One region of the Bradyrhizobium sp. McL0615 genome, then DNA from elsewhere that is predicted to be linked to it. Evidence: riboswitches for the same ligand, from Rfam matches in the RefSeq annotation. Region 1 holds a riboswitch; each other region holds the start of a gene.

Region 1 (10,466 bases):
GGAGCGCGGCCGTGAGGAACATGATGCAGAAATCCGCATTGGTACTGGCGCTGGTTGCTGCAGGTGCGGTGCCTGCGCTCGCCGCAGGCTCCGAGGACGACTTCAAGGCGGCGTACGCTGCCGCTGAAGCCGCCAACAAGGAGGCCGGCAGCTTGCGCAACCAATGGACCACCACGGCCGCAACGCTGGCGGCAGCGAAGAAGTCGGCCGAGGCCGGCGATTTCGACAAGGCCACCGCGTCGGCCAAGGAAGCCGAGGCGCTGGCCAAGGCTTCGATCTTCCAGGCCACCAGCGAGAAGACCCGCTGGAAGGAATTGGAAATACGCTGAAGCCACAACGACGCGCGGAGACCCGCATGACCATCCGCCGCCGCGATTTTCTGACGCTAGCGGGCGCCGCCACCCTGTCCGGCACCCTGCCGCGCGTTGGCGCGCAGGCCGCCGACAGTAATGCAGGCGTCTACGATCTCGAACGCTTCGGCAATGCGCGCATCCTGCACATCACCGATACCCATGCGCAGCTTCGGCCGGTGTTTTTCCGTGAGCCGAGCGTCAATCTCGGCGTCGGCTCGATGCGGGGCAATCCGCCGCATCTGGTCGCACGCGCCTTCCTCGACCGTTTCGGCATCCGCCCCGACAGCGCCGACGCCTATGCTTTCACCTGCATCGAGTTCGAGAAGGCCGCCGGAAGATTCGGCAAGCTCGGCGGTTTTGCGCATCTGAAGACATTGGTCGACCGGCTGCGCAGCGAGGCCGGCAGCGGGCGCGCGTTACTGCTCGACGGCGGCGATCTCTGGCAGGGCACCGGCCTTTCCAATACGCTGCAGGGCGCCGACATGGTCGATGCCGCCAACCTGCTCGGCATCGAGGCGATGACCGGCCATTGGGAATTCACCTATGGCGAGAAGGCGCTGCGCGCCAACCTCGAACGTTTCAAGGGCGAGTTCCTGGCGCAGAACGTATTTCTCACCGAAGAAGCCGCCTTCAACGACGCCAAGGCGTTCGACCCGGCATCGGGTCGCGTCTTCAAGCCATCCGTCATCAAGGAGATCGGCGGGCATCGCGTTGCCGTGATCGGGCAGGCGTTTCCCTACGTGCCGATCGCGCACCCGAAGCGTTTTACGCCGGACTGGAAATTCGGCATCCGCGACGAAGAGCTACAAAAACTCGTCGATGTCCATCGCAACACCGACAAGGTCGATGCCGTCATTCTGCTTTCGCATAACGGTATGGACGTCGACCTCAAGCTCGCCAGCCGCGTCACCGGCATTGACGTCATTCTCGGCGGCCATACCCATGACGCCGTGCCGCAGCCGGTTGCGGTGACCAATCCGGGCGGCGTCACGCTGGTCACCAATGCCGGCTCGAACGGCAAGTTTCTGGCTGTGCTCGATCTCGAACTCGCCAAGGGCAAGGTCGCTAATGTGCGCTACCGGCTGCTGCCGGTATTTTCGGAGTTGCTGAAGCCCGATCCGGCGATGCAGGCGCTGATCGACAAGATACGCGCGCCGTATGCGGCGGCGCTGGACGAAAAGATCGCCGCCGCCGACCGCCTGCTCTACCGCCGCGGCAATTTCAGCGGCACGATGGACCAACTGATCTGCGACGCATTGCGCGAAGAGTTGAATACCGAGATCGCGCTGTCACCGGGTTTTCGCTGGGGCACCACGGCGCTGGCGGGCCAGCCGTTGACGATGGAGGACGTGATGGCGCAGACCGCCGTCACCTATCCCGAAACCTATGTCCAGACCATGACCGGTGGCCAGATCAAGGACGTGCTGGAAGACATCTGCGATAATCTCTTCAACACCGATCCCTATTACCAGCAGGGCGGCGACATGGTCCGCGTCGGCGGTCTCGCCTACACCTGCAGTCCGAACGAGACCGTGGGCAAGCGGATTTCCGAACTCAAGTTCGACAACGGCCACGCGCTGGAAGCCCGCAAGCGCTACAAGGTGGCGGGCTGGGCCTCGGTCAACGAGCAGACCGGCGCGCCGATCTGGGACGTGGTCGCCAAACATTTGCGGTCGGGCAAGCCGCCCAACCGAGCGGCGCCGGGCGTGACGCTGAAGGGCGTGGAAGACAATCCGGGCATTGCGGGACAGGGATGAGCGGCTTTTCGACCATCATTCGGGTGACGATTGCGGCGCTGCTGATCGCTGCCGCCGCTCCGGACGCTCGCGCCCAGCAGGTGCCGCTGCAGGACAAGCCGTTCGCCGAACACAAGATCGTGCTGCAACTCTCCGACAATGATCCGCGCAAGCAAGGCCTCGTGCTGAGCGTCGCCAGCAATTTGATGAAGCATTACGATCCCGACAAGGTCGCGATCGAGGTCGTGGCGTTCGGCCCCGGCATCGAGCTGCTGCGCCCGGAAAATCCCAACCGCAAGATGGTCGAGAGCCTGGTGGCACAGGGTGCGCGTTTCGACATCTGCCTCAACACCGTCGACACGCTCGAACGCGAGAGCGGCAAGCGGCCGGAGTTCATCGCGGCGGCGACGCCGGTGCAGGTCGGCGTGGCGCAGATTCTGTTTCTGACCGAGAACGGATATACACTGGTGAGGCCGTGACCGTTGTGAACTAGGCGGGTCGCCAGACTGCTTCAGCGTGATTTCGAGCGGAGCAAAGCAATCCATCTATCCCTTCGCTGCGGCATGGATTGCTTCGCTCCGCTCGCAATGACGGGGCAGCCTTCGGGAGTAAAATCTCTCAGGAAGGTTACTTCATGTAGATGAAAGTTGTTTGAGAAGACCATAAAACTAGAATAATATCCTGCCGAGACTCAGTGAGAGCGCGGCAGCAAGCATGATCTTTCGTCAGCTTTTCGACAGCGTTTCGGGCACCTACAGCTACCTGCTGGCGAGCCGCGCGGGCGGCGAGGCGTTGATCCTCGATCCCGTGCTGGAGAAGGCCGACCGTTACTGCCAGCTGCTACGCGAACTGGACCTGCGGCTGGTGAAGGCGGTCGACACCCATCTGCACGCCGACCACGTTACGGGGCTGGGCGAATTGCGCGACCGCACCCAGTGCATCACCATCATGGGCGAGCAGAGCAAAGCCGACGTGGTGTCGATGCGGGTATCCGACGGCGACAAGGTGACGATCGAGGGCTTAAGCCTCGACGTGATGTACACGCCAGGCCACACCGACGATTCCTACTCTTACCTGATGGGCGACCGCGTCTTCACCGGCGACACGCTGCTGATCCGCGGCACCGGCCGCACCGATTTCCAGAACGGCTCCTCGCGCGCGCAGTATGAATCGATCTTCAACCGGCTGCTGAAATTGCCCGACGAAACCATGGTGTTCCCCGCTCACGACTACAAGGGCGATACGGTATCCACCATCGGCGAGGAGCGGCGCTACAATCCTCGGCTGCAGGTGCGCTCGGTCGACGAATATATCGAGCTGATGGCCAATCTAAAACTGCCGAACCCGAAGATGATGGACGTGGCGGTGCCCGCCAACATGCATGTCGGCCTGCATCAGGAGGAGCTTGCCAAGCAAGGACTCGCGCTTTCCGCCCTTGATGCGATCAAGAGCCTCGGCCGGCCCGATATCCTGCTGGTCGATTTGCGCGAGACCAGCGAACGCGCCAAGCACGGCACGATCTCGGGCGCGCTGCATGCGCCCTATCCCGGTATCGCCGAGAGCCTGAAGCCCGGCGGCATGCTGCGCGAAGTCGCCGCCGCCACCGGCCGCCGCGTGGTGTTCTTCTGCGCCTTCGGCGAACGCTCCGCGATGGCGGTGGCCGCCGCGAAGAGCGCGGGGCTGGCCAATACGGCGCATATCGAAGGCGGTATCGATGCGTGGAAGAAGGTGGGCGGTCCGGTGGTCCACGGTTGATCCGTAGGGTGGGCAAAGGAGCGAAGCGACGTGCCCACCATCCATCACCGAGCACGCCGCCAGATGGTGGGCACGCTTCGCTTTGCCCACCCTACGAAGGCCTCACCGCCCCACCCGCTTCACCTCCGCCGCCAGCGCATCCAGCGCATCCGCCAGCAGCACGCCACCGCACTCGGTCATACGTTCCGGAACCACGATGCGCTTTTCCGGCGGATAGAAGCGCTCCAGCGCCGGATGCAGCAGGAACGCCTGGCCGTCGTCCTTCGCCCTGTCGCCGGCCTGCGAAACCACGATGAAGTCCGGCCGCAGATTCACGATCGCCTCCAGCGAGGCAAATCCGCCGAAGGCGAAACCGAGATCGCCGGCCGCGCTGCGCAGGCCGGTTTCGCGGAGTAGCGAATCGACAAAGCTGTCGCTGCCTGCGACCCAGCCGCGCCGCGACAATGGCAGCACGCGATAATGCTGTTCCGAGACCGCGCGGCGGGCGCGCGCCAGCGCCGCATCGAGCCGCGCGATTTCCGCAGCCGCGCGATCGGGATGTCCGGTGATGTCGCCGGCTTCGCGGATCTGCTGCCGCGCTTCGTCGAGGGTTTGCGGCACGGCGAGTTCGGCAAGATGAAGTCCCTTGGCCTTCAACAGCTCCCGCGTCGAGCGCTTGTCAAACGCGCTGGCGACGACGATGTCGGGCCGGATCAGCAACACGTCCTCAGCGCCTCCCGACAGCACGGGATAACGGCTGATGTCGCCCGCCTGCGATTGCCAGCCGTCTCGCGAAAACCGGCTCAATCCAAGAATCTGTTCGGGGTCGGCCAGCGCCAGCACCAATTGGTCGGTGCAGACATTCATCGACACCAGGCGCGGCAGATTGGCAGCCGATGCGCCGCTGCCCGGCAACGCAAGCACCATCATCGCGGCCCAAAATGCCAGCCGCCGTCGCATCAGATATCCGCCCACGGCACGATGACCGCCTCGCGCTGGAATTCCGCGCGATAGGCCGATATCCTGAACACGTCAGCCATCACCTGCTCGGACAGTGCCTCTGCCGGCGCGCCCTGTGACACCAGCCGGCCTTCGCGCAGCACCAGGACATGGTCAGCAAACCGCGCCGCGAGCCCGAGATCGTGGGTCACGACGATGACGAGCACGCCCTTGTCGGCGGTTGCGCGCAGATTCTTCATGACGTCGATCTGGTGTCGCGGGTCGAGCGAGGCGGTCGGCTCGTCAGCCAGGATGACCGGCGCCTCCACCGCCAACGCGCGCGCCAGCGCGACGCGGCTGCGCTCGCCGCCGGACAATTCGGTGACGCGGCGATCGCTGAACTCGATGACGTCGACCGCCTGCATCGCTCGCAACACCGCCTCCACATCTCTGGGCGACAACCGCGCCGGATCGGTGGCGCCATGCGGATAGCGGCCGAGCGCCACGATATCGCGCGCCGGCAGTGGCCAGTGCACCACGTGCCCCTGCGGCAGGTAGCCGAAGCGCTTTGCCCGCTCGCGCAGCGGCAGCGACGACAGCCTCTGGCCGCCGACCTCGATCTCGCCTTCGGACGGGATCAATCCCGCCAGCGCCCGCAACAGCGTGGTCTTGCCGGCGCCGTTCGGTCCGACCAGCGCCACCAGGTGTCCCGGCGACAGCGCCAGCGAGACCTCTTTCAGCACGACGCGGCCGGCGAGCCGCACGCCGAGCCCCTTTGCGGTCAGAAGCGCTTGCTCGCTCATGCGACGCCTCCGCCGAGCGCGCGGCGCTCGCGCATGATCAGATAGAGGAAGAACGGTACGCCGATGATCGAGGTCAGCACGCCGACCTTGATGTCCGATGTCGAGGGAATGATGCGCACCGCGATATCGGCTGCCAGCAGCAGCGCGGAACCGGCGAGCGCGCTTGGCAGCAAAAGCCTCCCCGGATCATGGCCGATCAAGGGGCGCATCAGATGCGGCGCAACCAGCCCGATGAAGCCGATGGTGCCGGTGACAGCAACCGCGCCGCCGACGCCGAGCGCCACGCCCGAAATGACGAACAGCCGCAACCGTCCGACATCGACGCCGAGGCTTTGCGCGGTTTCCTCGCCGAGGCTCAGCGCGCGAAAGGCATGGCGCTGGCTGAACAGCATGATCGCGCCGGCAATGATGAAGGGAAATGCCAGCATGACATGCTGAAAGCTGCGGTCCTCCAGCGAGCCGAGCAGCCAGAACGCGATCTCCAGCACCACGAAGGGATTGCTGGAGAGGTTCATCACCAGCGCGGTGGCGGCCCCCGCAAAGCTCGAAATCGCAAGGCCTGAGAGAATGAGGATCAAAAGCCCCGCATTGCGTCCCGCAATAGACAGCAGCGCGAACACGGATACGAACGCGGCACAGATCGCTGCAACCGGCAGTGCGTAGGAGCGCACGTCGGCCAGCCCCAGCGCGATCACCAGCACCGCGCCGAACGCGGCTGATTGCGGCGCGCCGAACAGCGAGGGCGAGGCCAGCGGGTTGCGCAGCAGGCCTTGCAGCGATGCGCCTGATAGCCCGAGGATGGCGCCGATCGCCAGCGCCAGCAGCGTGCGCGGCAGGCGGATTTCCCGCACGATCACCTGCGACACGTCGCTGCCGCCGCCGAACAGGGCCTCCGCCACCGAAAGCGGCGACAACCGCACCGGCCCGATGCCGAGCGAGATCAGCATCAGCAGCACAACAAGGACAGAAAGCGCCGCCACAGCCCCGATCCTGCGGCGCGCGGCATCCTCGTTGGTTATGGCAACAGTCTCGACACTCATCGATCGTCCTAAAGCAGTTTTGCCCGCTCCGGTACAGGAGCTCAAGCGGCGGTGCTCATGCGGCAAAAATAGCGCACTCGTCCAGTGAGGATCGCAAGCGCGCCCAAGGCGGATTGACTCGAACTTTGCCAAACTTCTACCATAGTTCCTGACGGTTCCCGTTTGGGGATCAAAAGGGAATGCGGTGCGGGGAAGTCCCCCAATTCCGCGGCTGCCCCCGCAACTGTAAGCGGCGAATCCTTCGTCATACGCCACTGGGAATCTCGGTCCTGGGAAGGCGACGAAGGGTAGCGACCCGCGAGCCAGGAGACCTGCCGTCAGCCGTGGTCACACGCGAAGATGTCGGTCGGGGAGTACAGGCATTAGCTTCACTGGGTTCGCGCAAGCGGGATGGTGAGACTTGGTTCGCTGTGACGTGCCACTGACGTCATACCGAGGTTAAGTCCATGTCTTCCACTACCGCCACGCGGCAGCGCCGCTTCTGGCTCACTTCCAGTTTCCTGGTGCCCTTCGTATCGCTTGGCATTTCCGACGCGCAGGCGCAGCAGACGTCATCCGAGCAATTGCCGCCGATCGAGGTCACCTCCCCCACCGATCCGAACAAGACCCGCGCCCGGCCGCTCGACAATGACGGTAGCGGCACCACGACTCGTTCGGCGCGGACAGCGCGACCGGAGCGTGGTGCTGGCACCGGAGCCTCCGATGGCACAAGTCCGGGTACGGCTGAGGCCGGCGGAACAGGCACCGGCGTGCGACAATTCAACGGCATCGTCGGCGCGTCTTCGACTGTGATCACGGCGCAGGACATTGCCCATTCGCCCTCGTACAATCTGCCTGACATTCTGGCGCAGGTACCCGGCGTGCAGCTCACCACGCTGTACGGCATTACGGCAAATGGCGCGCGGACTTCCGTCGACCTGCGCGGCTTCGGCGCCTTTGCGACCTCGAATACCCTGATCCTGGTCAACGGCCGCCGGCTCAACGACGTCGACATGGCGCAGGTCGATCTGTCGACCATTCCGCTTCAGTCGATCGAGCGCATCGAGATCACGCGCGGCAACAGCGGCGCGGTGCTCTACGGCGACAACGCGATCGGTGGCGTTATCAATATCGTTCTGAAAAGCGGGGTCGGCGGCCCGCCGGTGTCGATGCGGGCCGAGGCCGGTGTCGGCTCGTTAAACACGCGCCTCGCAAATGTATCGGCAGCGACCAATTACGGTCCGTGGTCGACCTCGTTCTACGGCAACGCCATCAAGTCCGACGGTTATCGCGACAACAACGCGCTGGACCAGAAGAACGGCGTCGGCAACCTCAACTACACGACGCCCGACCTCAAGGCATTCCTCACCGTCACCGGCGACGACCAGAAGCTCGGCTTCCCCGGCGGTCGGACGGTCGATCCCTCGATCGGGCTCAACCAGCTCGTCACCAACCGCCAAGGCACCAACACGCCGTTCGACTATGGCAACCAGCAGGGCGCCAGCGCGACCGCCGGCTTCACCAAGACCATCATCGACGGCGTCGACCTGATCGTGGATGGGGGTGTGCGTGACAAGAAATCGCAGGGCGGTTTCTTCGGCACGCTGCCGACCATTCCCTTCAACTATGTCGACAGCCACCTGCAGACCTGGTCGATCACGCCGCGCCTCAGCATCAAGAATTCCCTGTTCGGCGTGCCGTCGCAGATCCTGACCGGCATCGATTATTACGATGCTGCCTTCAACTCAGACCGGCCGCTGTTCAAGGGCGCGCAGCCGATTCACGTCTACGACCTGTCGCAGCAATCGCTGGCCGGATACTGGCAACACACGGTCGGGCTATTGCCGACCACCGACTTCTCCTATGGCGCCCGGGTTCAGAACACGTGGCTCAGCGCGCGTGATCGTCTGAATCTCACCGCACCCGGCATCTTCGGTTTCGAAAGCCAGGCGCTCCCGCTCGACAGCAGCGAGACCAACTACGCGTTGCATGTGGGTCTCGAACATCGTTTCAACGACGTGTTCTCGGTATTCGGCCGCGCCGCGCGCGCGTTCCGCACGCCGAATGTCGAGGAACGCGTGGCCTCCGGACCCTTGCTGCCGTTTGCGCCCTTCCCGGGACCGCCCCAGGATTTCAAGCTGAAGACCCAGACCTCGCACGACATCGAGGGCGGCTTCCGCGTCAAGGCCGGCGCGTTCCAGATGCAATCGAGCATCTACGGCATGGATCTTGAGAATGAGATCCATTTCATCCCGGCGCTGTTCTACAACGTCAACCTCGATCCGACCCGGCGTTACGGCTCGGAGACCAGCGCGTCGCTCCGCGTCAGCGACACCGTGCTGCTTCGCGGCGGCATCGCCTATACCCGCGCCGTGTTTCGCGAAGGGGAGTTCGAAGGCAAGGATGTGCCGCTGGTGTCGCACTACACCGCGAGCGGCGGCGTGACCTGGAACATCTGGCAGAACTACCTGGTATTCGATGCTACGGTGCGCGCCTGGAGCGAACGCATCATGGATAATGATCAGGCGAACACTCAAGGCCGCATTCCAGCGAGTGCAACCGTCGATCTGAAACTGAGCGGCGCCTACGATCGCTTTTTCTGGTCGATCAGCGCCAACAACCTGTTCGATGCGCAGTACTACGACTACGCCATCGCCAGTTCGTTCACGCCCGGCCGCTTCGCGGCCTATCCGCTGCCCGGACGCACCTACATGGTGAGGGCCGGCGCGACATTCTGACCGCAATAGCCGGTTCGGCCTTCGACCGGCCGGCTTGTCCTGACCTGACAAGACGGTATTCTCCCTGGCATTGCCGGGGAGAATGCTTTTTCATGCCTGAATCGCTTCCATTTCGCGGGCCGCGATGACCGCCGCAGCCATCGATCTCTTGCAGCGGGAAATATCCAACCCCGATACGCAATGGAGCCTCGGCACCTTCGGCGCCATCGCCGAATTTTCACGCGCCCCCGACGAGCCGGTGCGGCTCGTGCAGTCGGCGAAAGCCGTTTCGGCGGTGACGACGCGCGGCGGCATTGCCCTCAAACCTGATCCCGCTATCCGCCCCTTCGCGTCGGAGGGCATTACCAAAACCGGATGGAATCAGCGGATCGCGCTTTGCCTGCCGCGCGATGATTGCGCCATGAACCAGCGCGTCGCGCTGACGGAGATCGGCCCCGATCGTCAGGCGCCGCGCGAGGAAGATCGCGAAGACATCCTGTTCGATCTCGGTCTCGGCGCGCTGCAGGCGGATTTCTGTGTCCGCATCGGCGATCACGGGCTCGCCGCGCGGCTACGCGAACATACCGGCCGCAGCCTGTTCGAGCCCGGCAATCCTGCCATGGCAATGATCCTCGCAGCCAACCCGCACCGCGTCTTCGTCAGCCGGCTCGGCCGCATCGAGGTCTATCAGCCGATCCCGCCGCCGTCGGGCAAGAGCCCGGAGGGACCGCACACGCACGTGCTGCCACGGCTGCTGCAAAGCCGGCGAACCCATCCGGCGACCGAACCGGTGCCTCAGGGGTGGATTCCCTGCGCGCATCTCTATCCGCCGCATCCGGCGCGGAACGGGCTGGGTGGTGCCCGGCCGTTCGACGCAACGCACCATAATGCCTTTCAGCGAATGATGGCCGCCTGCGGCGATCCCGCGGCCCTTGCGACCAAGCGGCGGGTGGTCGATGCGGTGCTAGCCGGCGAGCCGCCCACAGCGATGGCCGGCGACCGCCACGGCCGGATCAGCGTCCGCATCGCATTGCGGCAGATGCGGTCGCAGGGACATGCGTCGGCGGCGCTGACCGCCTGGCTTGTGAGCTTGGATTCTGCGGCCCCAGACGAGGCCGACGACGAAGCGGCCCTTCACCAAGAAGGCTGATTTGACAAGAAAGTG
Region 2 (10,466 bases), 650 kb from region 1:
AAATTCCGCAATTTGGCGGAAGGCGTGATCACCGCGACTGAGCAGGATCGCTTCATCGCAACGGTGGAAAGGCTGGTGTCGCTGAAGGCGGGCGAACTGACCGACCTCACCTTCACGGTCGATCCGAAATTGCTCGGCAGCACATCGACGCACGGAATCTTCGACTGGCGCAACGCCGCCCAGACAGCGGCCCAGCGCGCCGCCGGCAATCGATAGGGGCAATTGAAATGACGGACATCAAGCCTGCGCCCAAGAAGTCAGTCGCGCTTTCCGGCGTGATCGCCGGCGACACCGCGCTGTGCACGGTCGGCCGCACCGGAAACGACCTGCACTATCGCGGCTACGACATTCTCGATGTCGCCGAGACCTGCGAGTTCGAGGAGATCGCGTATCTCTTGGTGCACGGCAGCCTGCCCACGCTGTCGGAACTGCGAAACTACAAGGCAAAGCTGAAGGCGCTGCGGGGGCTACCGCTCGCGGTGCTGCAGACGCTGGAATTGCTGCCCGCTGCCGCGCACCCGATGGATGTCCTGAGAAGTGGCGTCTCCGCGCTCGGCTGCATCCTTCCCGAGGCTCATGATCACAACCAGCCCGGCGCCCGCGACATTGCCGACCGGCTGATGGCCTCGCTCGGATCCATGCTGCTGTACTGGCACCATTATGCCCATCACGGCCGCCGGATCGACGTCGAAACCGACGACGATTCGATCGGTTCGCATTTCCTGCATCTGCTCCACGGCAGGAAGCCCTCACCATCGCACGAGCGCGCGATGCACACATCCCTGATCCTCTACGCCGAGCACGAATACAACGCCTCGACGTTCACCGCGCGCTCGATCGCGGGCACCGGCTCGGATCTCTATTCCGCGGTCACCGGCGCGATCGGTGCTCTGCGCGGGCCGAAGCATGGCGGCGCCAACGAGATCGCCTTCGAAGTGCAGAAGCGCTACGGCGATACGGACGAAGCGGAAGCCGATATCCGCCGCAGGGTCGCGGCCAAGGAGGTCGTGATCGGCTTCGGCCATCCGGTCTATACGATAGCCGACCCGCGCAACAAGGTGATCAAGGAAGTCGCGCGCCGCCTCAGCATCGAAAGCGAAAGCACCCGGATGTTCGAAATCGCCGACCGGATCGAAACGGTGATGGCCGATGCCAAGAAGATGTTCGCCAATCTCGACTGGTTCAGCGCGGTCTCCTACCATGCGATGGGGGTGCCGACCGCGATGTTCACGCCGCTGTTCGTGATATCGAGAACATCAGGATGGGCTGCGCATGTGATGGAACAACGCATCAACAACAAGATCATCCGTCCGGCCGCGAATTATATCGGCCCGGAGAACCTGAAGTTCGTGCCGCTGCATGAGCGCGGCAAAGCGACAATCGCCCCGCGCGCCGCGTAAGGAGACAAGCATGGCATATCTCGTGGGAGCCGACATAGAAGACAAGCCGGCCGGGGCGCGCTTCCGCGACCACCTGGACAGGCCGGGCATTCTCCAGATGCCGGGTACGCATAACGGAATGGCCGCGCTGCAGGCCCGAGACGCCGGTTTTTCCGCGCTCTATCTGTCCGGCGCGGCGGTGACGGCTTCGATGGGCCTGCCGGATCTCGGCATCATCACGATCGAGGAAGTCGCCTTCTTCATCCGCCAGGTGGCGCGCGCCAGCGGCCTGCCTGTGCTGGTGGATGGCGACACCGGCTATGGCGAAGCGCTCAACGTCATGAACATGGTGCGCACCTTCGAGGACGCCGGCGCCGCGGCCGTTCACATCGAGGACCAGCTGCTTCCAAAAAAATGCGGCCATCTCAACGACAAGAAGCTCGCGGATGCGCACGACATGGCGGCCAAGGTCGCCGCCGCCGCCAGGGCGCGGCGTCATCTCTATCTGATCGCGCGAACCGATGCTGCGGCCAGCGAAGGCATGGACGGCGCGGTAGCGCGCGCCAAACTTTATCTGGAGGCAGGAGCGGACGCGATCTTCCCGGAAGCGATGATTTCGCGCGAGATGTTCGAGGAATTCGCCAGGCGCGTTCGCGGCGTTCCGCTGCTGGCAAACATGACCGAGTTCGGCAAGACGCCGTTCTTCACCGCGTCCGAGTTCGAGGCGATGGGTTATCGCATGGTGATCTGGCCGGTGTCGTCGCTCCGCGTCGCCAATAAGGCTCAGCAACATCTGTTCGCGGCGCTCAAGCGCGACGGCGGCACCCACACGATGCTGGACCAGATGCAGACGCGCGCCGAATTGTACGCAACGATCGGGCTGCACGAATACGAGGCGCTCGACGCTTCCATCGTCAAGACCATCGTCCCCGAAGGCATGCCGCAGGCCTGATTGCTTCGCTGGCCCAACGTCGCTCATCCGGATTGATGGGTAGCTGCCCATCGGGGCCCGTATTGACTGGGATTGCCGTTGACCTTAACTGAAGCTGTCGTGGTTCTTCGGGCTCGTTCGGCCCGAAGCTAAGAGGGAAGCCGGTGGAAAGCCGGAGCTGCCCCCGCAACTGTAAGCGGCGAGCTGCTGTCCAACAAAGTCACTGAGACCACGATTGGTTTCGGGAAGGCCGGACAGCAGCATTGACCCGTGAGCCAGGAGACCTGCCTCGACAACATACACGTCCACGGGCGGGGTGTCCCGGTGGTGCGGTTGCGATTCCGCGCGCGCTTCCTGCCGTACGCGGAATCCAGACGTGTCACTTCGGCCTTTGCCCCCAACTTTTGGGGTTAAGCCATGTCTACTTCTTCACTTCCTGTTGCAACGCTCGGAACGCCGCGGATCGGACCCCGCCGCGAACTCAAAATAGCGCTGGAAAGCTTTTGGTCTGGCAAATCCAGCGAACAGGCATTGCGCGACACGGCCATTGGCCTTCGAGCCGCAAACTGGGCGCGTCAAAAGTCGCTTGGCGTCACGGTCATCCCGTCCAACGACTTTTCAATGTACGACCAGGTACTCGACACCAGCGTGATGGTCGGCGCAATACCGGAAGTATATGGCTGGAAAGGTGGCGAGGTCTCGCTTTCCACCTATTTCGCGATGGCGCGCGGCACAGAAGGCACCGGCCATGACGAAAGCTGCGGGCATGCCCATCATGAACACGGGTCGTCGCATGGCGCGCCCGCACAGGAAATGACCAAGTGGTTCGACACCAACTATCACTATATGGTGCCGGAATTCCGCAAAGGGCAAACCTTCAAGCTCTCTTCGCGCAAGCCTATTGAAGAATATGAGGAAGCGAAGAGCCTCGGCTATCAGACGCGCCCGGTTCTGGTCGGTCCGGTCACCTTCCTGAAGCTTGGCAAGAGCTCCGATCCGACGCTCGATCCGCTGTCGCTGCTCGACGCGTTGTTGCCGGTTTATATCGAGGTTCTGCAAGAGCTCGCGAAAAGCGGCGCCGAATGGGTGCAGCTAGATGAACCCTGTTTGGTTCTCGATCTGAACGATACTGCGCGGCAAGCGCTGCAGCGCACCTACGCGGCGTTTGCAAAGGCGTTGCCCTCGCTCAAAATCATGCTGACGACGTATTTTGGCGGGCTCGGCGACAATCTGGAAACCGCATTGGCGCTTCCTGTTGCCGGCCTCCACATCGACCTCATTCGCGCGCCGGACCAACTGAACGACGTCATCTTCCGTGCACCGAAGAATCTGATTGTCTCGCTCGGGGCCATCGATGGCCGCAACGTCTGGCGGGCGAACCTCGCTGCCTCGATTGAACGGCTCAAGCCGGCAATCGCCGAACTGGGCGCCAGCCGGGTCCAGATCGCGCCGTCATGCTCGCTGCTCCACGTTCCGATTGATCTCGAACTGGAAGCCGATCTCGATCCTGACCTGAAAAGCTGGCTTGCATTCTCTGTGCAGAAGATCAGCGAACTCGCCGTGCTCGGCCAGGCGCTCGCCGGCAACAGCGAAAAGGTCGCTGACGCGCTGGCAGCGTCGGCAACCGCAGCCATCGCCCGCGAGACATCGCCAAAGATTCACAGTACGAGCGTTGCCCGGCGCATGGCCGCAATCGACGAAACGATGCGCCGACGTAACAGCATATTCACCAAGCGGGCCGGCGTGCAGCGATCGCGGTTCGCTCTGCCCGCATTCCCCACCACGACGATCGGCTCATTCCCCCAAACCGCCGAGGTTCGCAATGCGCGGGCGGCGCACGGCAAGGGCACGATGAGCGACGCGCAATACGAGCAATTCCTGAAGGAAGAGACGGCGCACGCCGTTCGCTGGCAGGAGGAAATCGGTCTCGACGTGCTTGTGCACGGCGAGTTCGAACGCAACGATATGGTGCAGTATTTCGGTGAGCAGCTGTCAGGCTTCACCTTCACCAAGCACGGTTGGGTGCAGTCCTATGGTTCACGTTACGTCAGGCCACCGATCCTGTTCGGGGACGTCTCTCGTCCCGAGCCAATGACGGTCGAGTGGTGGCGTTACGCCCAGTCCCTGACAAAGAAGCCGATGAAGGCTATGCTCACCGGACCGGTGACCATTTTGAACTGGTCGTTTGTGCGCAACGATATCCCACGCAGCCAGACCTGCCGGCAGATCGCCCTCGCGATCAGGGACGAAGTCATCGACCTCGAAAGGGCCGGAGCGAAAATGATCCAGATCGACGAGGCGGCCTTGCGTGAAGGCCTGCCGCTACGGAAGTCGCAATGGAAAACCTATCTCGACTGGGCCGTCGAGAGCTTCCGCATCTGCTCGAGCGGAGTGGCCGACGAAACCCAGATCCACACCCATATGTGCTACTCTGAGTTCAACGACATCATCGACGCGATCGGCGCCATGGATGCGGACGTGATTTCGATCGAAACGTCGCGCTCCAAGATGGAATTGCTGGACGCCTTCAAGACCTACAAATACCCCAACGAGATCGGGCCCGGTGTCTATGACATCCATTCGCCGCGCGTTCCCGAGGTCAGCGAGATGGCGGAGCTTCTCTCGCTGGCGCGACAACGGCTGACAGATGCGCAACTCTGGATCAATCCGGATTGCGGGCTGAAAACCCGTAAATGGGAAGAGGTCCGCCCGGCTCTCGTCAACATGGTCGCCGCGGCGCGCGAAATGAGGGCCGCATCCTAAGCAAATCCGGAGTGCGCGGCTTTGCCGCGCGCTCCGCCTTGCATCGAGGTCGAACATGCGCTTCTGGATCGAATGTACGAGGTGGGAGACAGGGCAGCCCACGCACATCAATATCGCACTGGTTGGCAGCATGTGGCGCGACGGCGAGCGAACGGTGCTTGCCTTCGTCGGCGGCGATGCCCAGCGCATCGAAGTCACCGAGACGCCCGAAAAGATCATGGCCCTTCATCTTGGCCCGCTGGCAAAGGCATGACGACGCGATGACGGTGAGGCCCGATAACGCATGGTCGGAAGCATCGCTCGATCTTCGCAAGGTCGGCGCGCATCCGGATCACTGGTACCCGGTGGCATGGTCGCGCGAAGTGAAGCCGGGTCGGACATATGCCGCACGGTTTGCGGGCGAGCCGATCGCGCTGGTGCGGCCCAAGGGCGGCGAGGTCTTCGCGCTGGAAGACCGCTGCACACACCGGCAGGTGCCGTTATCGAACGGCGCGGTCGACGGCTGCACCATCCGCTGCTGCTATCATGGCTGGCGCTACGACGCATCCGGCGCTTGCGTCGATGTTCCCTATCTCGGCAAGGGCAAGCTGCCCAACGGTGTCCGCCGCTATCCCTGTTTCGAGCGCGACGGGCTGATCTTCGTGTGGCCGGGCACGTCCCCTGCCGCAGCCCCGCCAGCGCGGATCGGCGCGGCGGCTGACGCGGCCTACAGGACGCGGCTATTCGGCAAGCACGTCGCCTGCCACTATACATTCATGCACGAGAACCTGATGGACATGAACCACCAGTTCCTGCATCGCCGCACCACCGGCAAGGTCGTGCCGCGTTATCTTGGCAGCCGGGCTGGCGAGCGCTGGATGGAAGTCGATTACAGCTTCGCGCGGCCCGGCGAGAAGCCGCCGATCGGCGAGGCCGTCATCGTCGGCAGCTTGCGCGGCCGGGCGCAGGCGGCACGCGATCTCATGACGGTTCGCACCGAGTATCCATTTCAGAGCTTGCGGATGTGGACGCGCGGGGACGAGCCCGTGCTCAGCGTATGGCTGGGCTACACGCCCGTCGACGCAGCCCAGCGCTGTAACCGGACCTTCGTTGTGCTGTCGGTGCGCAGGCCCCGAATTCCCGGTCTGCTCGACCTGGCCTGGCCGGTGCTGGCCTGGTTTACCAACCGGGTCTTCGCGGAGGATTGCGAGATCGTCGAGATGGAACAGGCCGCTCATGACGCGCAAGGCGCCGACTGGAATCAGGAAGTGTTTCCGCCGATCCGCGCGCTGCGAAAACTGTTGCGCGAATGCGGCGAGCCGCTTGCCGCCCCGCGGGCAATTCTCCTCTAGTTCCCTGTCAGCAACTCGCCAAAACGCTCCCACGTCTTGCCGTTGAAGCGCATGAACTGCATCTGGTCGACCGGCACGTGGTCGGCGGGCCCGGTATTGACCTTGATGCCGGGCAATAGCATCGGCAGTTCAAGGTCCTTGATCGAATAGGCCTGCTTCAAAATGTTCTCGGTCGACAGGTCGTTACCGCAGGCCTTCAGCACGGCCTCCAGCGCCATCGCGCTGTTATAGGCGTTGACGTAGTTGGTGTCGTGCAGGTCGCCGTCGGGAACGTATTTGGTCATGAATTCCCGCCAGCCCTTGACGCCGGGATCATCCTTCCAGGCGGGATCGTCGGGATCCTTGACATAGGCGGTGGAGAGAATTCCGGTTCCGGCCTCAACGCCCGCTGGCTCCATCACGGTCGAAATCCACACCGCAACGTTGGAGAGGAACGTCATCGGCCGCCAGCCGATCTCGAACGCCTTGCGGATCGATTGCGCGGCGAACTTTGGCGTCGCTGCGATCACGAACACATCCGCGCCGGACGCTTTGAGCTTCACGATCTGGGAGTCGATGGTCGGATCGGAAATTTCGTAGGTCGCCCCCGTCACGACCGAATCATATTTGTCGCCGAGCACGTCCTTCAGCCCCGCTAGATAATCGCGGCCAAAATCGTCGTTCTGTGAAATCACCGCGAATTTGGCGCTCGGGTTTTTGGAAAGCGCGTAGCGCGCATAGAGCCGCGCCTCGTAGCGGAACGGCGCCTGCACGCCGACGGTGGCCTGCGGAAATTGCGCGATGTCGGCGAATTTCGAGGCGCCGGAGGCCAGGAACAGTTGCGGGATGTTCTTGCTCTGCAGATATTTCGCGATCGCGGTGTTATGGGCGGTGCCGATCGAGGAGAAGATCAGCGCGACCTCGTCGCTCTCGACCAGCCGCCGCGTCTGTTCCACCGTCTTCGGCGGCGCGTAGCTGTCGTCGAGCGAGATCAGGTTGATCTTGCGGCCATTGATGCCACCGCGCTCATTGACCATCTTGAAATAGCCGACCTCGCCCTTGCCGAGCGCGCCGAACGCCGACACCGGCCCGCTATAGGGCATGGTCTGGCCAATCTTGATTTCGGTCGTGGTGACGCCGCGCATTTCGGCCGACATCGCGGCGGCAGGCAGCATCAGACAAGCGACGGCGCCCAGCGCGCCAACCCCCGTGACGAAACGCATCGGCTTCCCTCCCCCTGTGTCGTCAGCCGCGCCCAAGGGCGCGCGGAGCGGCCGGTATTTTGTTCCGGCGGGTGAAACATGCCATGACGCCCCGACGGACGCCAACCCTAATCATGGAGGTTCGGAGGCAAGAGATCAGCGGCTTCGACCGCTGCTCATAGCCGCTTCGCCACCACCGCATTGGCCAGCAGCGACTGAACGCCCTTCCGGTGGAACGGCACGATAAAGAACAGATAGATTTTGCCGGCAGGGTTATGCACCGAGCAGATCGTCGAGACGACGACGCTCTCCGCATTGCCATCCACCAGCCGGAGCACCGAGAGCCTGAAGTCGAGATGCTTGTTGTTACGGCCCGCGACGATCTCATTATCGCCAATGAAGAAAATTGGCCACGGACCGATCTTGTCGCCAACGCTGTAGCTCGTGCGCATCGCAGGTTTGAGAATTTCGGCGACAGTGGGCGCTTCCAGCCCAAAGCACCTGGCAATTACGTTGCGTGTGATCAACAGCGCTTTCATCCAGCGCGGCGTATGGCCGAACAGCGCAAAGAAGATTTCGACGATTGTCAGTCCCCGACGCGCCAGCGGCACGCGGTATGAATCGTGAAAATAGGCTTTGCTGATCGCGTCCCTGCCGAGCGCGCTCGCAGGCGGAAGTTCGCATTCGACTACGTGCATGCCGAACTCCTTTAGAACCGAGCAACCAAAAAGAACGGGCGCATGATGCGCCCGTTCCTAACTCAGTCCGATAACAACCCGGCTCACGCCTGCGGCTGCGGCTCCAGGCCGGGGTCCGGATCGGGACGCGGGCGCGGCTTGCCGGCGGGCGGCACGGCGGAGGCACGCGGCGTGCTCGGCTCCAGCACCGACTCGCGGTTGGGCTTCTTGCCGTTGAGCAGGTCCTGAATCTCGTCGCCGCTCAGCGTCTCGAACTCGAGCAGGCCCTTCGCCAGCGTTTCGAGGTCCTGGCGCTTCTCGGTGAGGATTCGCGTGGCTTCGTTGTAGCCCTCTTCGACAAAGCGCCGGATCTCGGTGTCGATCTTCTGAACCGTGGCTTCCGACGCGTTCTGGGTGCGGGATACCGACATGCCCAGGAACACCTCGTCCTGGTTTTCGCCATAGGACACGGTGCCAAGGGCTTCGGACAGACCCCAGCGCGTTACCATCATGCGCGCCAGGCGCGTTGCTTGCTCGATATCGGAAGAGGCGCCGGAGGTAACCTTCTCCTTGCCGAAGACCAGTTCTTCCGCAACACGGCCGCCCATCATGATCGCCAGCCGCGACGTCATCTGCTCGAGCGACATCGACAGCTTGTCGCGCTCGGGCAGCTGCATCACCATGCCGAGCGCACGACCGCGCGGAATGATCGTGGCCTTGTGGATCGGATCGGTCGCGACGACGTTGAGGCCGACGATGGCGTGACCGCCCTCGTGATAGGCCGTCAGCAGCTTCTCTTCCTCGGTCATGACCAGCGACTTGCGCTCGGCACCCATCATCACCTTGTCTTTGGCTTCCTCGAACTCGGCCTGGGTCACCATCCGCTTGTTGCGGCGGGCGGCGGTCAAGGCGGCCTCGTTGACGAGGTTCATCAGGTCGGCGCCGGAGAAGCCCGGGGTGCCGCGCGCGATGGTCTTGAGGTTGATATCCGGTGCCAGCGGCACCTTGCGAACGTGAACCTTGAGGATCTGCTCGCGGCCGACGACATCCGGGTTCGGCACCACGACCTGGCGATCGAAGCGGCCGGGACGCAGCAGCGCGGGATCGAGCACGTCGGGACGGTTGGTCGCCGCGATCAGGATCACGCCTTCATTGGCCTCGAAGCCGTCCATCTCGACCAGCAACTGGTTGAGCGTCTGTTCGCGCTCGTCATTGCCGCCGCCCAAACCTGCGCCGCGATGACGGCCGACCGCATCGATTTCGTCGATGAAGATGATGCAGGGCGCGTTCTTCTTGGCCTGCTCGAACATGTCGCGCACACGGCTTGCACCGACGCCGACGAACATTTCGACGAAGTCCGAACCCGAGATGGTGAAGAACGGCACGTTGGCTTCGCCCGCGACCGCACGCGCGATCAGGGTCTTGCCGGTGCCGGGCGGACCGACCAGCAGCACGCCGCGCGGAATCCGTCCACCGAGGCGCTGGAATTTGCCGGGATCGCGCAGGAACTCGACGATCTCCTGCAGGTCCTGCTTGGCCTCGTCGACGCCAGCGACGTCCTCGAAGGTGACACGGCCATGGGCCTCCGTCAGCATCTTGGCGCGCGACTTGCCGAAGCCCATCGCCTTGCCGGCGCCGCCCTGCATCTGGCGCGACAGGAAGATCCACACGCCGATCAGCGCGATGAAGGGCAGCCAGGAGACGAGCAGCGAGACGAACCACGGCACGTTGTCGCCGGGTGGCTTCGCGGTGATCGAGACCTTGCCATCATACAGACGCTTCACCAGCGTCGGATCGTTCGGCGCATAGGTCTGGAACGAGGAGCCGTTGGTGAAGGTGCCGTGGATGTCCGGCCCCTGGATTACGACGTCGCGAACGCGGTTCTGGTCGACCTCGCTCAACAGCTGCGAAAACGAGATGTCCTGCGAAGACGTGCGCTGACCCGGATTCTGGAAGAGCGTGAACAATGCCAATAGCAACAAGACAATGATGACCCAGAGGGCGAAGTTGCGCAGATTGGCGTTCATTGATCTTCCTTCGTGGTCGCGCGGATCGCGGCCCTATGTCCTTGGCAGTAACCCTAGAATATTTCCTGGGTAGTGTGGCGAGAATCCCCGGTCCACTGCACCCCAATCTAGGTGGCGCCCGGGTCAATGCCAAGGGAACCACGCAGGACTATTTAACGCACTTTAACGCGATTCCCG
Region 3 (10,466 bases), 660 kb from region 1:
CTACCTCAACCAGCTGGAAAACAATCAGCGTCCGCTCACCGTGCCGGTGCTGCTGGCGCTCAATTCGGTATTCGGCCTTGACGTGCAGGCGTTCGCCGAGGGCGACGAGGCGCGCCTGATTTCGGACCTTCGCGAGGCGCTGGCGGATCCTTCGCTGGGAGAGTCGATCGCCGTCGCTGAACTTCGTGAACTTGCGCAGAACATGCCGGCGGTCGGGCGCGCGCTGGTCAATCTCAACCGCAAATACCGCCGTGCCGCCGAGCAATATGCGGCGATCTCCGCGCGGCTCGGCGAGGACCGTCAGGCCACGGCGGCGGTGCTGCCATCCACGCCGTTCGAGGAAGTCCGCGACTTCTTCTATCTGCAGCACAACTACATTGCCGAGCTCGACGACGCGGCGGAAGCGATCGCCGGCCGCCTGGAATTGCCGATCGGACGAATGACGCCGGGCCTGGCGTCGTATCTCGAAAGCCGGCATGGCGTAAAAGTCCTGATCGATGCGATCGACGAACTGGGATCGGGAACGCAGCGCCTGTTCGATGGCCGCACGCGAACACTGCGGTTGTCGCCGAGTCTCGATCCGGGCCAGCAGGCGTTTCAGCTCGCGACGCAGATCGCCATTCTGGAACTGGACGAGGCGATCCGGTCGATCGTCGACAAGCAAAGCTCACCAGCGACGAAGCGCGCGGCCTCGCTCGCATCGGGCTTGCGAACTATTTCGCCGGCGCGCTGATCCTGCCTTATTCCGACTTCCTGACCGAAGCGGAGCGGTGCCGCTACGATATTGAGTTGCTCAGTCACCGGTTCGGCGTCGGCTTTGAAACCATCTGTCACCGGCTGAGCACGTTGCAGCGCCACAATGCGCGGGGCGTGCCGTTCTTCTTCATCCGTGTCGATCGCGCCGGAAACATATCGAAGCGCCAGTCGGCGACCGATTTCCATTTTTCGCGGGTCGGTGGCACCTGTCCGCTGTGGAACGTGTATGAGGCCTTCGCCAATCCCGGGCGTATCCTGACGCAGCTGGCGCGGATGCCCGATGAGCGAACCTATCTCTGGGTTGCCCGCACGGTATCGCACGGCCGAGGAGGCTACGGCGCGCCCGCCAAGACGTTTGCGGTCGCGCTGGGATGCGATGTTCGCCATGCGGAGCGAATCGTCTATTCGCAGGGCCTCAAGATCGATCCGTCACTGGCGACGCCGATAGGCATGGGCTGCAAGGTTTGCGAACGGCCGGATTGTCCGCAGCGCGCGTTCCCACCGGTGGGCCGTGCCTTGCGAATCGACGAGACTCGTTCCCGCTTCGCGCCCTATGCGACGTCATGAGCCGGCGCGGCCGGGATAGCGGGGAAAACGTCTTTCAGGCGGAGAAAGAATCAGCTTCTCGTGCTTTTCATCCCTCGGCCGGATAATTTTTTCTTGAATAGCGGGCATTGCTCTTAACGGCCCATTGACACTCTCCCGCGAATATTACCACATGTAGATGTCACGGTCCGCCAGACCTCAACAGCTGGTGGCTAAGAGGGAAGCTGGTGTATCGCGCGACCGCGCGAGAGTCCGGCGCTGCCCCCGCAACTGTAAGCAGTGAGTTGTTCCCGATTTCACGTCACTGATGCGGCCACGCATTGGGAAGACCGGGGACGACGCCGACCTGCGAGCCAGGAGACCTGCCGCGACAGCAAAAAACGTCCACGGGCGGGGTGTCCGGCGGTCGCTCGCAGAATAGTGCCGGTGCTTTGCGCCGGGCATCCGATGCAGCGTCGCCCCAAGACATCCAGTCCCAACAACACTACGGGGTCTGCCGATGTCGCAATCTTCTCAACTCGTTTCTCCCGAAGCCAAAGCCGCTCCCTTTCTCGCGTTGCGTACGGAATCGCCGGCCTCGCAGGACAGCGCGCCGCCGATGCAGGTGATTCGCCGCAACGGCACGGTTTCGAAATTCGACGCCAGCAAGGTTTCGGTCGCGATGACCAAGGCGTTCCTCGCGGTCGAGGGGCACACCGCCGCAGCCTCCCGCCGCGTGCACGAAATCGTCGAGCAATTGACCTCTGAGGTCGTCGGCGCGCTGTCGCGCCGGATGAGCGAGGGTCGCACCTTTCACATTGAGGACGTGCAGGACCAGGTCGAACTGGCCCTGATGCGCAGCGAGCACCACAAGGTGGCGCGCGCCTATGTGCTGTATCGCGAGGAGCGAACCCGGCAGCGCGCCGGGCAGGAAGCGGCGAACGCGCTTCACGCGTCGGGCGAGCCGTCGCTGCGCGTCACGCTGGCCAGCGGCGCGCAGGTCCCGCTCGATATCGCGCGCCTGACGCTGATCATCGAGGAAGCCTGCGCCGGGCTCGAGGGCGCCAGCGCCGCTGCCGTGCTCACTGAGACGCAGCGCAATCTCTACGACGGCATCGGCGAGAGCGAGCTGGCGCTGGCCTCGGTGATGGCCGCGCGCACGCTGGTGGAGCAGGAGCCGAACTATGCCTATGTCAGCGCACGGCTGTTGCTCGACAAGCTGCGCACCGAGGTGCTGTCGTTCGTGCTTGGTGCGCCGACCAGTGCGTCGCAGGCCGATATGGCGGTACGCTACGGCGAATATTTCCCGGCCTATGTCAAGACCGGCATCAAGGCTGAACTGCTCGATCCCGATCTGGCGCGCTTCGACCTGAAGAAGCTCGCCGCGGCGCTGAAGCCGGAGCGCGATCTGGCGTTTCAGTTCCTGGGTCTGCAGACGCTGTACGACCGCTATTTCCTGCACGAACGCGGCAACCGCATCGAACTGCCGCAGGCGTTCTTCATGCGCGTCGCCATGGGCCTTGCACAACGCGAGATCGATCGCGAGGCGCGCGCCATCGAGTTCTACGATCTGCTGTCCTCGTTCGACTTCATGGCTTCGACGCCGACGCTGTTCAATTCGGGAACGCTGCGGCCGCAATTGTCGTCCTGCTTCCTCACCACCGTTGCCGACGATCTCGACGGCATCTTCAAGTCGGTCAAGGACAACGCGCTGCTGGCGAAATATTCCGGCGGGCTTGGCAACGACTGGACCCGCGTGCGCGGGCTCGGCGCCCACATCAAGGGCACCAATGGCGAAAGCCAGGGCGTGGTGCCGTTCCTCAAGGTGGCGAACGACACCGCGATCGCGGTCAACCAGGGCGGCAAGCGCAAGGGTGCGGTCTGCGCCTATCTCGAGACCTGGCATATCGACATCGAGGAATTTCTGGATCTGCGCAAGAACACCGGCGACGACCGCCGCCGCACCCATGACATGAACACCGCGAACTGGGTGCCTGATCTGTTCATGCAGCGCGTCGAGTCCGATGGCGAATGGACGCTGTTCTCGCCGGACGAGACGCCCGACCTGCACGACCTCTACGGCCAGCCCTTTGCCGAGCGCTATGCGGCGTATGAGGCAAAGGCGGCGCGCGGTGAAATCCGGGTGTTCAAGCAGGTTCGCGCCACGGATCTCTGGCGCAAGATGCTGACCATGCTGTTCGAGACCGGGCACCCCTGGATCACGTTCAAGGATCCCTGCAATCTGCGCTCGCCGCAGCGCCATGCCGGCGTGATCCATTCCTCGAACCTCTGCACCGAGATCACGCTCAATACCTCCGACGACGAGACCGCCGTCTGCAATCTCGGCTCGATCAATCTGCTCAACCATGTGCGGGAAGGGCGGCTGGATGAGCCGCGGCTGCAGCGCAGCGTGGCCATTGCGATGCGGATGCTCGACAACGTCATCGACATCAACTTCTACACCATCCCGGAAGCGCGCCGCTCCAACCTGCGGCACCGTCCGGTCGGTCTCGGGCTGATGGGATTCCAGGACGCGCTGCAGGCGTTGCGGATCGCGATGGCATCCGATGCGGCCGTGGCCTTTGCCGATACCAGCATGGAGATGATTTCCTACTATGCGATCTCGGCCTCGGTCGATCTGGCGGCCGAGCGCGGGCGCTACCCATCGTTCGACGGCTCGCTGTGGAGTCGGGGTATCCTGCCGATCGATTCGATCGAACTGCTGGCGGAAGCCCGCGGCGGCCTCGCGATGGACCGCGGCACGGTGCTTGACTGGGATCGTTTGCGCGAGCGCGTCAAATCATCCGGCATGCGCAACTCGAACGTGATGGCGATCGCGCCGACGGCGACCATTTCCAATATCTGCGGCGTGGCGCAGTCGATCGAGCCCGCCTACCAGAACCTCTATGTCAAATCCAACATGTCGGGCGACTTTACGGTCGTGAACGAGTTTCTGGTGCGCGACCTCAAGGCGCGCGGGCTGTGGGACGAGGTGATGGTCAACGACCTCAAATATTTCGACGGCAGCGTCGGCGCCATCGATCGCATTCCCGACGACCTCAAGGCGCTCTATGCCACCGCTTTCGAGATCGACAGCGCCTGGCTGATCGAGGCGGCCTCGCGGCGGCAGAAATGGATCGACCAGTCGCAGTCGCTCAACCTCTATATCGCCAACCCTAGCGGCAAGAAGCTCGATGCGCTCTATCGGCTGGCCTGGACCCGTGGGCTGAAGACCACCTATTACCTGCGGTCGCGCAGCGCGACGCATGTCGAAAAATCCACGCTCCGGGGCACCGACGGCAAGCTCAACGCCGTTGCGGCCGCACCTGTGATGTCGGCGGGCGCGCCGATCATCTTGCCATCAGCGATCACGGCGCCTGACCTGTCCGGCGCAATCGCGTGTTCCATCGACAATCCCGAATGCGAAGCCTGCCAGTAAGCAGACAAGAAAAGAAGGAAACGACAATGCTCGACTGGTCAGAACCCGCGTCTCCCGTGCGTCGGATGCCGCCTCCCTTGGTGGCGCAAACCGTGGTCGCGGCCGATCAAACCGGCCTCGGCACCATCGATCGAGGCGGCGGACGCGTGTCCGTGGACGACAAGCGGATGATCAACTGCCGCGCCGACGTCAATCAATTGCTACCGCTGAAATACAAATGGGCGTGGGAGAAATACCTCGCCGGCTGCAACAATCACTGGATGCCGACCGAGGTCTCGATGCAGGCCGATATCGCGCTCTGGAAATCGCGCGACGGTCTGACGGAAGATGAGCGGCGCGCCATCAAGCGCAACCTCGGCTTCTTCGCGGCGTCTGAAAGCCTCGTCGCCAACAACATCGTGCTGGCGATCTACCGCCACCTGACCAATCCGGAATGCCGGCAGTACCTGCTGCGGCAGTCCTTCGAGGAGGCCGTGCATACCCATACCTTCCAGTACATCGTCGAAAGCCTTGGCCTCGACGAGGGCGAGCTGTTCAACATGTACCGCGAGGTGCCCTCGATCACCGACAAGGCGGCGTGGGCGCTGAAGCACACCCAGCATCTCGACGATCCCGATTTCAAGACCGGCGCGCCTGAAGCGGATCAGGCGTTCCTGCGCGATCTCGTCGCTTTCTACGTCATCTTCGAGGGCATGTGGTTCTATACCGGATTTGCCCAGATCCTCTCGCTCGGCCGTCGCAACAAGATGGTCGGCATCGCCGAGCAGTACCAGTACATCCTGCGCGATGAATCGATTCATCTGAACTTCGGCATCGACGTCATCAACCAGATCAAGATCGAGAATCCGCATCTGTGGACGAAAGCCTTTCAGGACGAAGTCCGCGCCATGGTGCGTGACGCGGCCGAACTGGAAGCGGCCTACGGGCGGGACACCATGCCGCGCGGCTTCCTCGGTTTGAATGCGGCGTTGTGCGAGAGCTACATGCACTTCATCGCCAACCGTCGTTGCGCGCAGCTCGGGCTGGCGCGGGTGTTCGAGGAGACCGAAAATCCATTTCCCTGGATGTCGGAGGCGATGGACCTGAAGAAGGAGAAGAACTTTTTCGAGACGCGGGTGATCGAATATCAGAACGGCGGGGCGCTGAGCTGGGAGTAGGGGTGGCTTGCACCTGTAGATCGTCGTCCCTGCGAACGCAGGGACCCATACCGCGTGATCCATCAATGAGGCACGGTAGCAGACGCTCTGCTACTACTGCGAAGTGTGCCCAGTCCGTCGGCCGCGGCGTATGGGCCCCTGCGTTCGCAGGGGCGACGAGTTGTGGGTTATCGCCTTTCTCTCCGTTCGCAGGGACGACGCAAAAATCCTGCCGTTGCCGCGCCAAAACTTAAGATTTCCTCAATTCGGCCCGGTCTATTGCTTTAGGGGCGTGCGCTTTGGGACAGGGCGCGCCCAGGCAAGGACCGCGCATGACCGCCTCTCTTTCCACCTTCAAGACCGCAGGCGAGCAAATTTCGATTCCGCCGTGGCTCGTCAGGGTCTGCCTGGTGCTGGCGGTTGCGAACCTGACCCTTTGCGGGGTGGCGTATTTCTCGCACTGGTGGGTTTACGATGCGAACGGCCTCGGCATCCCGACCGATTTCGTCAACGTCTGGGCGGCGGGCCGCCTGGTGCTCGATGGCCTTCCGGCGCAGGCCTATGACTGGGACATCCAGAAGCAGGTCGAGGTCGCGAAACTCGGCCAGGATTTCGTCGGCTATTTTGCCTGGCACTATCCGCCGCCATTCCTGTTCGTCGCGTCCTTGCTGGCGCAGCTTCCCTATCAGGCCGCCTATATCGGCTGGGTCGTGGTCAGCTTTCTGCCCTTTCTTGTCGCGATGCGCGCGATCGTCGGCCGCGACTTCGGCTATCTGCTCGCGCTCGCGATTCCGATGGCCTTCATCAATGCGCTGGTCGGGCAGAACGGCTTCCTTACCGCGGCACTGATCGGCGGTGCGCTCTATCTGACCCCGGTACGGCCGGTGCTGGCAGGCATCTGCCTCGGGCTGTTGACGTACAAGCCGCAATACGGGCTGCTGTTTCCGATCGCGCTGATCGCGGCCGGGCATTGGCGCGTGTTCATCAGCGCCGCCGTCACGGCTGTCGTGCTGGCCACAGCTTCCTGGCTCGCCTTCGGCATCGAGAGCTGGCTGGCGTTCTTCCACTGGATGCCGAAATTTTCGCAGACGTTCCTGACCGAAGGCAAGGCCCCATGGTGGAAGCTGCAAAGCATCTTCTCGCTGGTGCGTTACTTCGGCGGCAGCGAGCCGCTTGGTTGGGCATTCCAGTGGGTCCTCACCGCCTCCGTGGCCGTGGTGCTGGCGCTGATATGGCGAAGCCGCGTGCCGTACACCTTGAAGGCCGCAGCGCTCGCCGCCGGTGCGCTGCTGACCACGCCCTATCTCTTCATGTACGACATGATGGTGCTGGCGATCCCGATCGCGTTCCTGGTCCGCATCGGGCTGAAGACCGGTTTTCACACCTACGAGCTTCCGATGCTCGGCGCCGTCGTCGCTCTCATCGTCTGCTACATGTTCACGGGTATTCCGACCGGCCTTGGCGCCACGCTGGTCGTGTCGATGCTGATCCTGCGCCGCGCCGGATCGTGGTGGCGGCCTGAGCCGGCGCCAAGCCTGGTCGCGGCAGGGGCGTGAACGGCGCGAGGCGACGGCGGCGCCTTCGCGCGTGAAATCAACGCTCGCTATTTGACGAACGCCGCCCACAGAACGGCATTCGCAAGCGTGCCGGCCTCGTTCATGTGACAGCCGTCCGGACTGCGGCCTTCATTTCCGATCGTGTCGGTATCCGGTCCCGGTCGGATGTTCAGGGCATCATTGACCGCGGATAGTTGACCGGCGCGTACCGCCGCAATGTTGTTAGGTCCGACATAGTCGCATTTTGTGCTACGCGACAGATAGAACGGCGCATTGAAACCGGCCGCACGAAATCGCTTCACGAGCTGATGTAACTGCGAAGCATATTGTTCGGCCGTCGTCGTCGATACCGCGTCCGTTTCGCCCTGCTGAAACAGAATATGCGTTGGCGTCAGGCCCGCCTGCTTCAGCTTCGCGATGCCGTTGGTGATCAACTCCGCGGCTTCGTTGTTCAAGAAGGCGATCGATGCGCCGCCCCGGGCGAGGGGGACGAAAATCACGCGGTCATAGCGCCCATCCTGGATCAGGATGTCGCCGAGGTGCGTTGCAAAGCTCCCGCCCATGCCGTCGGCGCCCAGCAACGGGTCGGCTGCAGCAAAACATTTGCCGCTCGCGGGATCGAAATTGTCGACGGCTTCGCGTGCTGCATGTCGGGCGCTTCCATAATTGGCCGCGTTGCTCTGGCCGTGCACGACGATGATGGCCGTCTTGCCGGATACCGGGCCGCACGGCCGCTCGACCCGCACCGGCGGCGGCGGAAGCCGAGCCAGCTCGGCTTGGCGGGCGTACTCCGTCAGCAGCCTGCCGCCAATCGTGCCGACCAGCACGCCTGCCATCAGGAACGCGACGAGGCGCAACGCGGGAAATGTTCTCAAGGGGCGCTCAGCTTGGTTGCGGGTGTTCAAGGCTCGTCTGCCTGGATGACGCTCGCCGATTCGGGCCGGCCACATCTCGGTAGCGCGGGGGAAATAGTCTGAGGATGCCCGTTCGGCGAATGCTAACTGGGCAGCGTTGAGAGCCTGTTAACGGTTGGAAAGCCCTATCGTCCATCCTTCTCGAATCATGCTGCAAATCCGTCTTGTCATCAGGCGTGAATAGTTGTTCACTTCTTCAAAGCGATAGGTGCGCCTATCACTCAAGACATTGAAGGTGTGCGCGTTCTGGCAGGCTCCACGGGGCTCGAGGGCGCGCTAGGGACGGAAGACGCGCCATGGTCTATCGGCGAACCCATCAGGTCGTAAAGCGGCTGGCGGCGCGGCGTAGCGCCATCCTGGCGGCGGCGCGGGACGCCGCAGCCGAGGGCGGCATGGCGGCTGTGCAGATCGCCCCGGTTGCGGTCCGCGCCAATGTCGCGGCCGGCACCGTCTATCGTTACTTCCCCTCCAAGGCCGAGCTGATTTCCGAATTGATCGCCGAGGTGTCGCGCGACGAACTGGCGGCGATCCGCCGCGCGGCGGATGCAGCTCCAGGGCCGTCGTCGGCGCTCGCCGCCGCCGTCACTACGGTTGCCGTGCATGTGCTGTCGCAGCGCAAGCTCGCCTGGGGCATTCTGGCCGAGCCTGTCGATGTCGACGTCTCGGTGTCGCGGCTCGCCAGCCGTCGCGAAATCTCCGGCGAGATTGCCGCCAGGATCGACGCCGCGGTGCGCGCCGGCCATCTGCCGGCACAGGATACGGCGCTCGCCGCCACCGCGCTGCTCGGCGCGCTGCATGAATCGCTGGTCGGTCCGCTGGCGCCCGAGAATTTGGATGATTCCGCGAAGCTGCGTGACGCCGTGCAGACCGTCACTTTGCTGGCGCTGCGCGCCGTCGGCGTCATGGATGCCCGCGCCCGCGGTCTGGTGGTGCAGGCGGTGCTGCCGGCGAAAGCGCTGGTCGGCGCCTGAACCCACCGCCGCCCGACACGACTTTGTCGCAACCATTTGCCACGCTGCGGCTTATCGACGGTCCAACCGTGATCAGGAGCATACAATGACAACGACATCAGGATCCGCCAAATGGCAGGGCGGCATCAAGGACGGCAAGGGTGCGATCTCGACCAAGAGCGGCGCGCTCAACGATTACCCTTACGGCTTCGCTAGCCGCTTCGAAGGCAAGCCCGGCTCCAATCCGGAAGAATTGATCGGTGCGGCGCACGCCGCCTGCTTCACCATGGCGCTGTCGCTGATTTTGGGAGAAGCCAAGCTCACCGCCGAACACATGGAAACCAAGGCCGACGTCACGCTGGAAAAACAGGGCGATGGCTTTGCCATCACGTCCGTGCACCTGACGTTGAATGCGAAGATCCCGGGCACGAACAAGGCGACGTTCGAGGAACTCGCGGGTAAGGCCAAGGCCGGTTGCCCGGTGTCGAAACTTCTGAACACGAAGATCACGCTGGAAGCGACGCTGCAGTAACTACCCGCGTCATTCCGGCGCGATGCGAAGCATCGAACTATGGTGCGCAATTGCGCACCGTAGTTCGCGCGTGCCGCGCGCCCCGGAATGACGGTGAGAACCAATGACGGCTACGCCGTCACTTCTTCGCCCCGCCCTCCGGCTCGACATTGGCGATGCGCACCATGTTGGTGGTGCCGGCGATGCCGAGCGGCACGCCGGCGACGATGATCACGCGCTGGCCGGCGTTGGCAAAACCGTCGCGGAAGGCAATCGAGCCGGCGCGGTCGACCATGTCGTCCTGGTCGTGGGCGTCTTCGGCTACCACGCAATGCACGCCCCAGACGACGGACAATTTACGGCCCGTCGCGAGGTTCGGCGTGATCGCCACTACCGGCGGCTTCGGCCGTTCGCGCGCCACGCGGATCGCGGTCGAGCCGGATGAGGTCCAGCAGATGATCGCCGACAATTCCAGCGTCTCGGCAATCTGCCGCGCGGCGTCGGCAATCGCATCGCCAACCGTATTTTCAGGCTCGGGCCGCTGCGCCGTCAGCACCGAGCGGTAGATCGGATCCCGCTCCACTTCCTCGCCGATGCGGTTCATGGTCGAGACTGCTTCGACCGGGAATTTGCCGGCGGCGGATTCCGCCGACAGCATGATGGCGTCGGCGCCTTCATA

What was found. Region 1 has a riboswitch for cobalamin ahead of ACPPVP_RS03395 (TonB-dependent receptor). Riboswitches for the same ligand answer to the same signal wherever they lie in the genome.
Region 2: it holds a riboswitch for cobalamin, as region 1 does, so the genes downstream of both, metE (5-methyltetrahydropteroyltriglutamate--homocysteine S-methyltransferase) here and ACPPVP_RS03395 (TonB-dependent receptor) in region 1, are expected to answer to the same signal.
Region 3: it holds a riboswitch for cobalamin, as region 1 does, so the genes downstream of both, ACPPVP_RS06625 (ribonucleoside-diphosphate reductase subunit alpha) here and ACPPVP_RS03395 (TonB-dependent receptor) in region 1, are expected to answer to the same signal.

Annotation. Positions count from the first base shown of each region.
Region 1 is NZ_CP188254.1:742,966-753,431, reverse strand. It holds gene soxA (sulfur oxidation c-type cytochrome SoxA) at 1-15, shown strand, start outside; gene ACPPVP_RS03430 (hypothetical protein) at 24-329, shown strand; gene soxB (thiosulfohydrolase SoxB) at 356-2,110, shown strand; gene ACPPVP_RS03420 (hypothetical protein) at 2,107-2,568, shown strand; gene ACPPVP_RS03415 (MBL fold metallo-hydrolase) at 2,804-3,844, shown strand; gene ACPPVP_RS03410 (ABC transporter substrate-binding protein) at 3,947-4,783, opposite strand; gene ACPPVP_RS03405 (ABC transporter ATP-binding protein) at 4,783-5,565, opposite strand; gene ACPPVP_RS03400 (FecCD family ABC transporter permease) at 5,562-6,605, opposite strand; cobalamin riboswitch at 6,741-6,938, shown strand; gene ACPPVP_RS03395 (TonB-dependent receptor) at 7,052-9,322, shown strand; gene ACPPVP_RS03390 (DUF6925 family protein) at 9,447-10,451, shown strand.
Region 2 is NZ_CP188254.1:1,388,383-1,398,848, reverse strand. It holds gene ACPPVP_RS06605 (MmgE/PrpD family protein) at 1-216, shown strand, start outside; gene prpC (bifunctional 2-methylcitrate synthase/citrate synthase) at 228-1,400, shown strand; gene prpB (methylisocitrate lyase) at 1,411-2,331, shown strand; cobalamin riboswitch at 2,415-2,616, shown strand; gene metE (5-methyltetrahydropteroyltriglutamate--homocysteine S-methyltransferase) at 2,728-5,073, shown strand; gene ACPPVP_RS06585 (hypothetical protein) at 5,129-5,326, shown strand; gene ACPPVP_RS06580 (Rieske 2Fe-2S domain-containing protein) at 5,334-6,404, shown strand; gene ACPPVP_RS06575 (ABC transporter substrate-binding protein) at 6,401-7,606, opposite strand; gene ACPPVP_RS06570 (DUF2867 domain-containing protein) at 7,762-8,283, opposite strand; gene ftsH (ATP-dependent zinc metalloprotease FtsH) at 8,367-10,289, opposite strand.
Region 3 is NZ_CP188254.1:1,400,847-1,411,312, forward strand. It holds partial or broken gene ACPPVP_RS06615 (ImmA/IrrE family metallo-endopeptidase) at 1-783, shown strand, start outside; gene ACPPVP_RS06620 (helix-turn-helix domain-containing protein) at 790-1,323, shown strand; cobalamin riboswitch at 1,470-1,686, shown strand; gene ACPPVP_RS06625 (ribonucleoside-diphosphate reductase subunit alpha) at 1,802-4,720, shown strand; gene ACPPVP_RS06630 (ribonucleotide-diphosphate reductase subunit beta) at 4,747-5,877, shown strand; gene ACPPVP_RS06635 (glycosyltransferase family 87 protein) at 6,189-7,412, shown strand; gene ACPPVP_RS06640 (sialate O-acetylesterase) at 7,460-8,287, opposite strand; gene ACPPVP_RS06645 (TetR/AcrR family transcriptional regulator) at 8,623-9,297, shown strand; gene ACPPVP_RS06650 (OsmC family protein) at 9,383-9,808, shown strand; gene pyk (pyruvate kinase) at 9,927-10,466, opposite strand, start outside.